4 regions of the Enterobacter sp. HK169 genome follow, and region 2 is predicted to be linked to each of the others. Evidence: predicted binding sites of a transcription regulator. Region 2 holds the regulator's gene; each other region holds the start of a gene.
The links. Region 2 encodes LexA, which represses DNA repair genes until DNA is damaged. Its sites were predicted from a motif close to TNCTGTATGTACATACAGNA; they were not measured.
Positions count from the first base shown of each region.

Region 1: a site for LexA is predicted at 1,540-1,559, ahead of sulA (SOS-induced cell division inhibitor SulA). Genes of this name have one in related genera too.
Region 3: a site for LexA is predicted at 1,624-1,643, ahead of metR (HTH-type transcriptional regulator MetR). Genes of this name have one in related genera too.
Region 4: a site for LexA is predicted at 1,500-1,519, ahead of EnteroDNA1_RS21155 (DNA translocase FtsK 4TM domain-containing protein). Genes of this name have one in related genera too.

Region 1 is NZ_CP017087.1:4,531,286-4,534,589, reverse strand. Features, by position in the region: gene yccS (YccS family putative transporter) at 1-779, shown strand, start outside; gene EnteroDNA1_RS21445 (TfoX/Sxy family DNA transformation protein) at 736-1,362, opposite strand; gene sulA (SOS-induced cell division inhibitor SulA) at 1,580-2,089, shown strand; gene ompA (porin OmpA) at 2,444-3,304, shown strand, end outside.
Region 2 is NZ_CP017087.1:3,260,986-3,264,289, reverse strand. Features, by position in the region: gene dinF (MATE family efflux transporter DinF) at 54-1,391, opposite strand; gene lexA (transcriptional repressor LexA) at 1,455-2,063, opposite strand; gene EnteroDNA1_RS15455 (diacylglycerol kinase) at 2,172-2,540, opposite strand; gene plsB (glycerol-3-phosphate 1-O-acyltransferase PlsB) at 2,695-3,304, shown strand, end outside.
Region 3 is NZ_CP017087.1:2,725,568-2,728,871, reverse strand. Features, by position in the region: gene EnteroDNA1_RS12990 (carboxylate/amino acid/amine transporter) at 1-751, shown strand, start outside; gene metR (HTH-type transcriptional regulator MetR) at 639-1,592, opposite strand; gene metE (5-methyltetrahydropteroyltriglutamate--homocysteine S-methyltransferase) at 1,708-3,304, shown strand, end outside.
Region 4 is NZ_CP017087.1:4,455,556-4,458,859, reverse strand. Features, by position in the region: gene EnteroDNA1_RS21155 (DNA translocase FtsK 4TM domain-containing protein) at 1-1,422, opposite strand, end outside; gene lrp (leucine-responsive transcriptional regulator Lrp) at 1,558-2,052, opposite strand; gene trxB (thioredoxin-disulfide reductase) at 2,597-3,304, shown strand, end outside.

The DNA.
Region 1 (3,304 bases), 1.3 Mb from region 2:
TTGAAGGTCAACTGATTCTGATTGTGATCACCGGCGTGCTGTTCTTCGCGTTTCGCAACGTGCAGTACGCCCACGCCACCATGTTCATCACGCTGCTGGTGCTGCTCTGCTTTAACCTGCTGGGTGAAGGGTTTGAAGTTGCCCTGCCCCGCGTGATCGATACCCTGATTGGCTGTGCGATTGCCTGGGCTGCGGTCAGCTTTATCTGGCCGGACTGGCGTTTCCGCAATTTGCCGCGCGTGGTAGACAGGGCAATGAACGCCAACTGTCGATACCTTGACGCAATCCTGGAGCAGTACCACCAGGGGCGCGATAACCGCCTGGCTTACCGGATAGCCCGTCGCGACGCGCACAACAGTGATGCAGAACTGGCCTCCGTTGTCTCTAACATGTCAACGGAGCCTCGCGCCACGGCGGAGATTCGTGAGACTGCGTTCCGCCTGCTCTGTCTGAACCATACGTTCACCAGCTATATTTCGACGCTAGGCGCTCACCGTGAGAAACTCACCAACCCGGGCATTCTCAACCTGCTCGATGATGCCGTCTGTTACGTTGATGACGCACTTCATCACCGACCGGCCGATGAGCCGCGCGTTCAACAGGCCCTGGATGAACTGGCTCAACGCATTGCGCATCTTGACCCAGGAAACGACAGCAAAGCGCCGCTGGTTCTTCAGCAAATAGGCCTGCTTATCGCTCTGCTGCCTGAAATTTGCCGGCTGCAACAGCAAATCGCTACCTGGAGGAGTGATTCTCCTGTGGCTCAGGCAGCGCATTAAACCACTCCGTCAGCTCCCGGCGAATGCCTGCCGGGAGTGCCGCCTCATGCAGCCCCTCGATAGCCCCTTCCAGTGCGAAGAGAACCTTAATACCGAGCGCTTTGTTTTTTGCCCGCATCTTCAGCCAGCTCGCTCTGGCACCCAGCGCCCGCAGCGTTTCCTCATTGGTAATGCCAGCTTCAAAGAGCAAGACTTCAAGCTGAAAGGTCAGGTTTGGCAGATCCTTGAGTCGGTTTCGTTGATGGCGCTGATAGCGCTCTTTTCTTGCCGCACTGAGCGCAAACGAGGAGAGCTGAAGCAGCCGCTCTCTGTCCTGCCATAATCCGTCATCCACACGATAATAGTTGAGCAGCACCGGGCGGCCTCGCTTCATCAACGTCAAAAAAGAGGAGGCATTTTTTACACAGTATTTCGCACTCTCCTCACAGGCGCGGAGATAAAGCTCTCCGTCTGACACCATGGCAAAAACCGCATCATCCACCGCCAGGGTATAGCCTCCAAACAGCGCGCGATGATGAATCTCGCCCAACGGGGAGAGGTATTCCTGGGATTTATAAATCCGTTCATAAGATATCTTTTTCATGATATTTCCCTTCAAAATCATAAAGTAACAACGAAATTTCTTACTAGCGGATCCGTTAGCAGGAAAATAGGCAACTTATTGCCGATGAGCAAGATGATTTTTCGAGGGACATCAACATTGAATGAATTTTGCGAGTCGCTTTCCGAAAATGAGGTTGATCTTTATGCATACAGGGGTTACTGTATATCCATACAGTAACTACAGGGCTGGAATGAATATGCACACTTCAGGCTATGCAAATCGCTCAACCTCTCTCTCTTCTACCGCAGGCAATGTCGCGCAGAATTCCGTCGAGCGTGTTTCCACGGGGCTTATCAGTGAAGTGGTTTATCGTGAAGACCAGCCCCTGTTGACGCAACTTCTTTTGTTGCCGTTATTACAACAGCTTGGTCAGCAATCGCGCTGGCAGCTTTGGCTCACGCCTCAGCAAAAACTGAGCCGTGAGTGGGTTCAGTCCGCAGGCCTGCCGCTTACTAAGGTCATGCAAATTAATCAGCTCCCGCCGTGCGATACCGTTGAGTCGATGATCCGCGCGTTACGCACCGGAAATTACAGCGTGGTGATTGGATGGTTACCGGAAGAATTGACGGAAGAGGAACATTTCCGTCTGACTGAAGCAGCCGAAGAAGGGAATGCGATCGGGTTCATTATGCGTCCGGTTCGATCGGATTCTTACCGCAGAGGACAACTTTCTGGGCTAAAAATTCACTCCAATTTGTATCATTGAGTGAAATTAAGATTTTTCCTGGAATTTTTTTTGACCACAAGATGGCATTAAAGTTCCCGGCCTGAAAATTGCGGCAAGGCTTGTCTGGTGCGGTTCTCCTTAATTTTATTGCACAAAATTCGTTCGAAAAATGTTAAATAATCGGTATACGGAACTTTTTTTTTCATATGCCTGACGGACTTCACACTTGTAAGTTTTCAGCTACGTTGTAGACTTTACATCGCCAGGGGTGCTCGGCCTAAGCCGAAGATATCGGTAGATTTATATTTGACCACGCCCCCCGGTGAAGGATTTAACCGTGATTCTCTCCTGAGACTTTCATGGCGAATTTTGGATGATAACGAGGCGCAAAAAATGAAAAAGACAGCTATCGCGATTGCAGTGGCACTGGCTGGCTTCGCTACCGTAGCGCAGGCCGCTCCGAAAGATAATACCTGGTATGCAGGTGGTAAACTGGGCTGGTCTCAGTTCCACGACACCGGCTGGTACAACAGCAGCCTGAACAATGATGGCCCAACTCACGAGAGCCAGCTTGGTGCAGGTGCGTTCGGTGGCTATCAGGTTAACCCGTATGTTGGTTTTGAAATGGGTTACGACTGGTTAGGTCGTATGCCATACAAAGGCGACACCATCAACGGCGCTTTCAAAGCACAGGGCGTTCAGCTGACCGCTAAACTGGGCTACCCAATCACTGACGATCTGGACGTGTACACCCGTCTGGGCGGCATGGTATGGCGCGCAGATTCCAGCAACAACATCTCTGGTGACAACCATGACACCGGTGTTTCCCCAGTATTCGCTGGTGGCGTTGAGTGGGCTATGACCCGTGACATCGCTACCCGTCTGGAATACCAGTGGGTTAACAACATCGGCGACGGCAACACCGTTGGTGTTCGTCCAGACAACGGCATGCTGAGCGTAGGTGTTTCCTACCGTTTCGGCCAGCAGGAAGAAGCAGCTCCAGTTGTTGCTCCAGCGCCGGCTCCAGCTCCAGAAGTACAGACCAAGCACTTCACTCTGAAGTCTGACGTTCTGTTCAACTTCAACAAAGCGACTCTGAAACCAGAAGGCCAGCAGGCACTGGATCAGCTGTACACCCAGCTGAGCAACCTGGATCCTAAAGACGGTTCCGTAGTGGTTCTGGGCTTCACCGACCGTATCGGTTCTGACGCTTACAACCAGAAACTGTCTGAGAAACGTGCTCAGTCTGTTGTT
Region 2 (3,304 bases):
ATTATTGTAGTTAAGGATTCGGCAGTTGATTTGATATTCGGAATCTTTAACCGTCACGATATATCGTGACGTGAAGGGAACCAGGTATTGTTTTGCCAGTGGCGGTGCCAGATAAAAGCCAGCGATATCCCTCTCAGCGAGAGGAAAACGGCCAGGGCCAGCCACAAACCGTGATTACCCAGCCAGGGAAGCGTCAGCAGCGTCAGGCCAAAGCCTGCCGCCGCGACTGCCATACTGTTGCGCATTTCCGCTCCGCGCGTCGCACCAATAAACATGCCGTCCAGCAGATAACACCAGACGCCGACCACCGGTAAGATGACTTGCCAGATGAGATAGTGACTCGCCAGCTCGCGCAGCGCAGGGATAGACGTAAGCAACGCGACGATTTGCTCACCAAGGCAGGCATAAACCAGGCCGAACGCCAGCGCCACCAGCCCAGACTGGCGGCAGGCTGCCCGCCAGACATCCCGCAGCTGCCCGCTTTCGCGCGCCCCGTACGCCTGCCCGGAATGCGCTTCTACCGCATAGGCAAAACCGTCCAGCGCGTAGGCGGTAAAGGTCAGTAGCGTCATCAATACCGCGTTGATCGCGACGATTTCTGGCCCCAGTCGCGCCCCGAAAACCGTCAGTGCGCCGAAGCAGAGCTGAAGCAGCAGCGAGCGCAGCATGATGTCACGATTAAGCGCCAGCAGCCTACGGATATTGCCGCGCCATGCGGTTTTGAGCAGCGCCAGGGAGATGCCGCGCATCGCCAGCACGCGCCAGACCATCCACAGACCAATAATAAAGGTTCCGTATTCGGCAATTGCCGTCGCCAGCGCCGCGCCCCGCACGTTCATATGCAGGCCCATTACCAGCCAGACATCCAGCACAATGTTGAGAAGGTTGCCTACCACCAGCAAAATCACCGGTGCACGGGCGTACTGCACGCCCAGTAGCCACCCCAGCAGAACCAGGTTTGCCAGCGAGGCGGGCGCGCTGAGCCAGCGAATTTCAAGGAAACGGCGCGCCTGAGCCAGTACCGCCTCGCTGCCGCCGACAACATGGAGCGCAAGGTCGATCAGGGGCGTACGTAATAAAACGATTAACACTCCCGCGCCAAGCGCAAGGATCAGCGGCTGGACCAGCGCGCGCGCCAGACGCAGCGGATCTTTTGCACCATAAGCCTGTGCCGTGAGCCCGGTGGTGCTCATGCGCAAAAAGAGCAGCAGCATAAACAGGAAGCTGGTTGCCGTCGCGCCAATCGCCACGCCGCCAAGATAAACAGGCGAATCAAGATGACCAATAACGGCAGTATCGACCAGCCCCAGCAAGGGCACGGTGATATTAGAGAAAATCATCGGCAGAGCGAGACGCCACAATGCCTTATCTGATTCCGTCAGCAGTGACATGAAAAATACCGGGAGTGGAGAATGAAGCAGGCTACAGCGGCGCCATAGCCTGTCAGGAAGAGATTACAGCCATTCACCGTTGCGAATGACCCCAACCGCCAGTCCTTCGATAGAGAAGTTGTGTTCGCGGAGATCGACCACAATCGGGGAGAACTCATTGTTTTCAGGCAGCAGCTGAACGGTGTTACCCTGTTTTTTCAGACGCTTGACGGTAACTTCATCATCAATGCGCGCGACAACTACCTGGCCGTTACGCACATCCTGCGTTTTGTGCACCGCAAGCAGATCGCCATCAAGAATACCGATGTCTTTCATCGACATACCGCTAACGCGCAGCAGGAAATCTGCGCTCGGTTTGAACATGCCAGGATCGACCTGGTAGTGGCCTTCAATATGCTGCTGTGCCAGTAAAGGCTCACCGGCGGCAACACGGCCTATCAGCGGAATGCCCGTCTCTTCTTCCACCAGCAGGCGGATACCGCGTGACGCGCCTGAAACAATCTCAATCACGCCTTTACGCGCCAGCGCTTTCAGGTGTTCTTCGGCAGCATTCGGAGAACGGAAGCCCAGACGCTGCGCGATTTCCGCACGCGTGGGTGGCATACCCGTCTGGCCGATATGATCCCGGATGAGATCAAACACCTCTTGCTGCCTGGTCGTTAACGCTTTCATTCCGCCCCCTGGGTGTATATACAGTTATGCTGTGAGTATATACAGTCAAAGGCGATTTTGGAACCAAAAACTGCACAAAAAACCAGGGACTTAATTATTCCTCGAGGCTCATCGGAAATGTGACCAAAGCAGCGTGACCCAGGTGATAACGGCAGTGATAATCGCCAGCAACACGGCAGCAGAGCCCATGTCTTTTGCGCGGCCAGAAAGCTCGTGGAAATCTGAACCAATGCGATCAACAACGGCTTCAATAGCGCTATTAAGAATTTCCACTATCATCACCAGAAGCACGGAACCGATAAGAAGTACGCGGGTAATAGCATCAACATCAAGGAAACAGGCGATGATCACCGCGATGATAGCGGCGACGCCCTCCTGGCGAAAGGCGGCTTCGTTGATCCACGCGGCACGGAAACCTTTCCATGAATAGCCGGCGGCTTTGATGATACGCGTTAACCCAGTGGTATTATTGGCCATTAAAAGAACCTTTTATGAAAAAAAGCGTCAGTAACAGGAACTGTAGCGCGTTTCGCTACAGCCTGAAGTATGACGGGTAACAACAGAAATTTTGCGCGCTTTCTGTTATCCTTGCGCCGCAATTGCATTATTAACCAGAGGCTTTACATCGTTTATGTCCGGCTGGCCACGAATTTACTACAAATTACTTAATTTACCATTAAGCATCCTGGTAAAAAGCAAGTCTATCCCAGCAGAACCCGCGCTGGAATTGGGGCTCGATACGTCGCGTCCTATTATGTACGTTTTGCCTTATAACTCGAAGGCAGACTTACTGACGCTGCGCGCCCAGTGTCTGGCGCATGACTTACCGGACCCGCTTGAACCGCTTGAAGTTGACGGTACGCTGCTGCCGCGCTACGTGTTCATTCACGGTGGACCGCGCGTGTTTACCTACTACACGCCAAAAGAAGAGTCCATCAAGCTGTTCCACGACTATCTTGACCTGCACCGCAGCAACCCCGATCTGGATGTGCAGATGGTGCCGGTGTCGGTGATGTTTGGTCGTCGTCCGGGCCGTGAAAAAGGTGAAGAGAACCCGCCGCTGCGCATGCTTAACGGCATCCAGAAGTTCTTCGCGGTCTCCTGGCTGGGACGCGACAGCTTTGTGCGTTTCTCCCCTTCCGTTTCGCTGCGTCGTATGGCGGACGAGCACGGTACCGACAAGATCATCGCGCAAAAACTGGCGCGCGTGGCGCGTATGCACTTCGCCCGCCAGCGCCTCG
Region 3 (3,304 bases), 540 kb from region 2:
CGGGCAATCGCTGAAAACGATTGTGCTGTATATGCTGGTGGGGGCGATGCAGCTCGGCATCATGTATTTGTTCAGCTTCCGGGCCTACGTCTACCTGTCCGTCTCCGAATTCCTGCTCTTTACCGTGCTGACGCCGCTCTATATCACGCTGATTTACGACCTGCTCAGCAGGCGCCGCCTGCGCTGGGGATACCTGCTGAGCGCGGCGCTGGCGGTGATCGGCGCGGCGATTATTCGCTATGACAAAGTCAGCGATCACTTCTGGACCGGGCTGATGTTCGTCCAGCTCGCCAACATCAGCTTCGCCATCGGCATGGTGGGCTACAAACGTCTGATGGAAACCCGTCCGATGCCGCAGCATAACGCGTTTGCCTGGTTCTATATGGGCGCCGCGATTGTCGCCGTAGCGGCGTGGTTTATGCTCGGTAATCCGCAAAAGCTGCCGACCACCGCCGTGCAGTGGGGCGTTCTGGTCTGGCTGGGCGTAGTGGCGTCAGGGCTGGGGTACTTCATGTGGAACTACGGCGCTACGCAGGTAGACGCCGGTACGCTGGGGATCATGAACAACGTGCATGTTCCGGCAGGGCTGCTGGTCAACCTCGCCATCTGGCAGCAACAGCCGCACTGGCCGAGCTTCCTTATTGGGGGAGCGGTGATCCTGGCTTCGCTGTGGGTCCATCGCCGATGGGTCGCTCCGCGCTCCGCACAAACGGAAGATGGTCGCACGCGTGGTTCCGCGCTGAGCGAATAAACGCCTCCGTAATCGGCTGACGCTGCTCGCCATCGCGCACGGCGGCGTACAGTCGGCTCCACAATCCTTCACCCAGGGTTTTGGTCTGCACCAGACCCTGGCGTTCAAAACTCTCCACCACCCAGTGCGGCAGCGCCGCGATACCCATTCTGGCCGCCACCATCTGAATCAGCAGCAGGGTGTTATCCACGCTTTTCAGCTGCGGGCTAATGCCTGCCGGCTGCAGGAAGTGTCGCCAGATATCCAGGCGGCTGCGCTGCACCGGATAAATCAGCAGCGTCTCTGTCGCCAGGTCTTCCGGCGTGATGCGCGTTTTGGCGGCCAGCGGGTGGTCCGGCGCCAGCACCAGGCGCACTTCATAATCAAACATCGGCGAATAGTGCAGGCCGCTGCGCGGCAGGATGTCAGAGGTCATGACCAGATCCAGCTCGCCCTGCTGCAGCGACGGCTGCGGGTCAAAGGTCACGCCGGATTTGAAGTCCATCTCCACCTGCGGCCACTTCTGGCGGAAGTTCTCAAGCGCGGGGGTCAGCCACTGAATACAGCTGTGGCACTCAATGGCGATGCGCAGTTTGGTCTGCTGCGGTTCGTTACACGCCTGCAGCGCGCTCGCGATTTGCGGCAGTACCTGATTCGCCAGCTGAAGAAGAATTTCACCCTGCGGCGTAAAGCGTAGCGGCTGGCTCTTACGCACAAAAAGACGGAAGCCGAGGCGTTGTTCCAGATCGCTGAACTGGTGAGAAAGGGCGGACTGGGTCTGGTGCAGCGTGGCCGCAGCCGCCGCGAGCGAACCGCAGTTCCGCAACGCTTGTAGCGTTTTCAGGTGTTTAATCTCGATCATGAAAGTCCTTCACTTCGCCATGAACATATTGCGCTTGAGGAATATACAGTACCTGCCAATTATAGAAGTGTAAACATCTGGACGTCTAAATAACGAATTTCACAAGGGGCACACCATGACAATCCGCAATCACACTCTCGGTTTCCCTCGCGTCGGCCTGCGTCGCGAGCTGAAAAAAGCGCAAGAAAGCTACTGGGCGGGTAATGCCACCCGTGAAGAACTGCTGGCGGTAGGACGCGAGCTGCGCGCCCGCCACTGGGATCAGCAAAAACAGGCGGGCATTGACCTGCTGCCGGTGGGCGATTTCGCCTGGTACGACCATGTTCTGACGACAAGCCTGATGCTTGGCAACGTGCCGGCTCGTCATCAGAACAAAGATGGATCGGTAGATATCGATACCCTGTTCCGCATCGGCCGTGGCCGCGCGCCAACGGGGGAGCCAGCGGCAGCGGCGGAAATGACCAAGTGGTTTAACACCAACTATCACTATATGGTGCCGGAGTTCGTCAAACGCCAGCAGTTCAGGCTGGCCTGGACGCAGCTTCTGGACGAAGTGGATGAAGCGCTGGCGCTGGGCCACCAGGTGAAGCCGGTGCTGCTCGGGCCGGTAACGTACCTGTGGCTGGGCAAAGTAAAGGGCGAGCCGTTTGACCGACTCAGCCTGCTGAAGGATATTCTGCCAGTCTACAAACAGGTGCTGAGTGAGCTGGGCAAACGCGGCATTCAGTGGGTGCAAATCGACGAACCGGCGCTGGTGCTTGAGCTGCCGCAGGATTGGCTCGATGCCTTCAAACCGGCGTATGACGCGCTCACCGGTCAGGTAAAACTCCTGCTGACGACCTATTTTGAAGGCGTGACGCCGAACCTGAAGACCATTACCGCGCTGCCGGTCCAGGGCCTGCACGTTGACCTCGTACACGGTAAAGATGATGTGGCGGAGCTGCACAAGCGTTTGCCAGCGGACTGGCTGCTCTCTGCCGGGCTGATCAACGGCCGTAACGTCTGGCGCGCCGATCTCACCGAAAAATACGCGCAAATCAAAGACATCGTCGGCAAACGTGAGCTGTGGGTGGCCTCGTCCTGTTCGCTGCTGCACAGCCCGATCGATCTGAACGTGGAGACCCGTCTGGATGCCGAGGTGAAAAGCTGGTTTGCCTTCGCCCTGCAAAAATGTGAAGAGCTGACGCTGCTGCGCGACGCGCTGAACAGCGGCGACACGGCGGCGATTACCGAATGGAGCGCTCCGATCCAGGCGCGTCGTCACTCGGCGCGCGTGCACAACCCGGCGGTGGAAAAACGCCTGGCGGCCATCACCGCTCAGGACAGCCAGCGGCAGAGCCCTTACGAGGTGCGCGCCGAAGCGCAGCGCGCCCGCTTTAATCTGCCCGCGTGGCCGACCACCACAATTGGCTCTTTCCCGCAAACTACGGAAATACGCGGCCTGCGTCTGGACTTCAAGAAGGGCAATCTGGATGCGAATCACTATCGCACCGGCATCGCCGAACACATCAAGCAGGCGATTATCGAGCAGGAACGCCTGGGGCTGGACGTGCTGGTGCACGGCGAGGCCGAGCGTAACGACATGGTGGAATATTTTGGTGAGCACCTGGACGGCTTTGTCTTTACCCAGAACGGCTGGGTGCAGAGCTACGGCTCACGCTGCGTGAAGCCGCCGGTGGTTATCGGTGACGTCAGCCGCCCGGAAGCGATCA
Region 4 (3,304 bases), 1.2 Mb from region 2:
CGGTTCAGGCACAGGCTGGTACCAGGCCGCCAGCTGCTCGCGTTCACGCGCGCGACGCTCTTCAACTTCTTCAAAATAGTACATCGGCGGACGAGAGGGTTTTACCTCTTCCACGATTTCAGGTTCAGGCTGCGGCTCTACATAAGGCTGCACAGGTTCAACCGGTTCAGGCACATACTCCTGATAAGGTTGGGCCACAGGCTGTTCATAGTGCGGGTACTCTTGTGGTTCATACGAAGGCTGCGGCGGCTGATATGGCTGCTGCCACTGCTCCTGCTGCACAGGGATGTAGCTCTCTGGTTCAGGTGCGATAACCGGCTCCGGCGTGTGAACGCCTGGCGCAGTCTGCCAGTCAACCTGAGGCTGCTGAATAACGGATTCCGGCGGCGAAACCGGCGCGGATGGCATCACGGCATCGACAGGCGCGGCATACGCCTGCGCAGCGGTCGTCGCGGCTGCGGCGGCTGCAACCGGCTCGGTAACCGAGTGGCCATTTAACAGCGGATCGTATTCGTCGAAGTCACCCGGAGTGGCCCGGCTGCCGGAGAAGAGCACATCGTCAGGATCGACGGCGACACCCGCAGCGCGATACGCCACCTGCTCGTCTTCATCCATGCGTTTACCGGAGAAGAGCGCCGCATCGGTTTTACGACCCAGCGGGTTGGCAAATTTCTCTGCAACACGCTGACGACGCGCCAGCGCGCCGCGCAGAATACGCGCACGACGAGACTCGCGACGCTGCACAGGCGCGTCATCTTCCTCTTCATCTTCGTATTCGTCTTCATCAACCCACGTATCGTCACGGCGGGTACGGTTGCTGGCGAAAGTCAGAATGGTGAGGATAAAACTTCCGATCTTCTCAGCAATGCTTACCCAGGACCAGCCGGTAAACAGCGTCAGCCCGGCCGCCCAGATGCAGAGTAGCGCCAGCGTGCCGCCGCTGCTGTGCAGCATCGGCTGCAGCGCAGAACTGAGTAAACTGCCGATCACTCCGCCAGAGGCGAAGTACCAGATATCATCCGCATTGATTGCCGCCAGCCCGCACGAGGTGAGGATCAGCGCCAGCGCGCCAATCAGGCGCAGCGACACGGCAAAATAGTCGATGTAATCATCGTTCTGACGATGACGCCACGCAAACCAGCATCCGCCAATGATAATGACGGGAAGGGTGTAGGCCATCACACCGAAAATGAAGAACAGCGTGTCCGCAAGCCAGGCACCGGGGACACCGCCTAAATTATGGATAGGCTCATGCCATGCAGTTTGTGACCAGCTGGGATCTGAGGGGTTGAAACTGAGTAAGGCTGCCATCAGCCAGACGGCAAAAAGGGCAATAACAATCAGCAAAGCCTCGAGGAGACGACGTCCGCTGCTTAGCTTCGATAGTGTGACTTCTTTGTCTTCAGTGTATTCCTGGCTCAAAAAAGGCTCTCCAGGTATCAGGCATATCCTGCCTTTTTGCTAAAACGGACAACAGCGCCGGGACTCCCCGGCACTGTTGCTGTATGGATTAACAGGAGTGTAATCAAACTACGCTGATTTTGCACCTGTTCCGTGTTAGCGCGTCTTAATAACCAGACGATTGCTCTGTTTGACCTCTTCCATCACCACATATGTACGGGTGTCGTTCACGCCTGGCAGACGCAGCAGGGTTTCCCCCAGCAGCTTACGGTAGGCGGACATATCAGGCACACGGGTTTTCAACAGGTAGTCGAAATCACCGGATACCAGATGACACTCTTGAATTTCTTCAAGTTTTTGTACAGCGGCGTTAAATTGCTCAAACACATCCGGCGCACCACGATTCAGAGTAATCTCAACAAATACCAGAAGTGAGGCATCCAGATAATGCGGGTTCAGCAGAGCAGTATAGCCCTGAATGAAACCCTGTCTTTCCAGTCGGCGCACACGCTCAAGGCACGGCGTCGGGGAAAGTCCCACACGTTTTGAAAGCTCGACGTTGGAAATACGCCCATCCTTTTGCAATTCATTAAGAATGTTACGATCGATACGGTCGAGATCTTTGCCAGGGCGCTTCTTGCTATCTACCATTATTATTGTCTCTCTGTATTCCTTCCCTACTCCTGCCTGGACCCTGTGCACATCACTGTTCAGAGCCTGTACCCGTTAGTCATCACATCGCCTGGTTTTGTATTAGACGCGATGCGGATTCGGGTTCTGTTGGTAAGAAGACCGTTGCCCGAAGGCAGTCACCGACATCACGTATGGCGTCTGTCCACGCCATGCGTAGATTTCACTGACCCGGTAAAAATGGCATTTACGTGCATGCCTATGCGGCATACGGTTAACGCGGTTTTTTTTCTTCCTTGAATGTTTTCGCAAAAGCGCAGGGGATTGTCAAAGCAAAACATCGTTTTTTAGTACAACATGCCGGATATTCATTACGGCAGGGTATTAATCCTCATTTTATTGCCTTACAAACGACCGGTTTTCAGGCGAAAGCGTGATGTTATAGCGCCTCATTCATCGCTCGTGGCTATTACACAGATTGATATCAAAATTGCTGCGCTCTTTTTTTACGACAACAAATTCCCTACAATCCAGCCAAATGTCTGCCAACAACAATGGGGATCTCATGGGCACGGCCAAACACAGTAAGCTGCTAATCCTTGGTTCTGGACCTGCGGGATATACCGCAGCGGTCTATGCTGCACGCGCTAACCTGCACCCGGTACTCATCACCGGCATGGAAAAAGGCGGTCAGCTGACCACCACCACCGAAGTGGAAAACTGGCCAGGGGACCCGAACGACCTGACCGGGCCGCTGCTGATGGAACGTATGCACGAGCATGCCGCTAAATTCGAAACTGAAATTCTGTTCGACCACATCAATAAGGTCGATCTGCAGAACCGTCCGTTCCGCCTGACGGGCGACAGCGGCGAATACACCTGTGACGCGCTGATCATCGCCACCGGCGCCTCTGCCCGTTACCTCGGTCTGCCATCCGAAGAAGCGTTCAAAGGCCGCGGCGTCTCTGCCTGCGCAACCTGTGACGGTTTCTTCTACCGCAATCAGAAAGTCGCGGTCATCGGCGGCGGCAACACCGCAGTGGAAGAAGCGCTCTACCTGGCGAACATTGCCTCTGAAGTGCACCTGATCCACCGTCGCGAAACCTTCCGCGCGGAGAAGATCCTGATCAAACGTCTGATGGATAAAGTGGCAAGCGGCAACATCGTGCTGCACACCAACCGTACCCTGGAAGAGGTGACGGGCGACCAGATGGGCGTTGCCGGTCTGCGTATCCGTGATACCCAGAACACCGATAACGTCGAAACGCTTGAA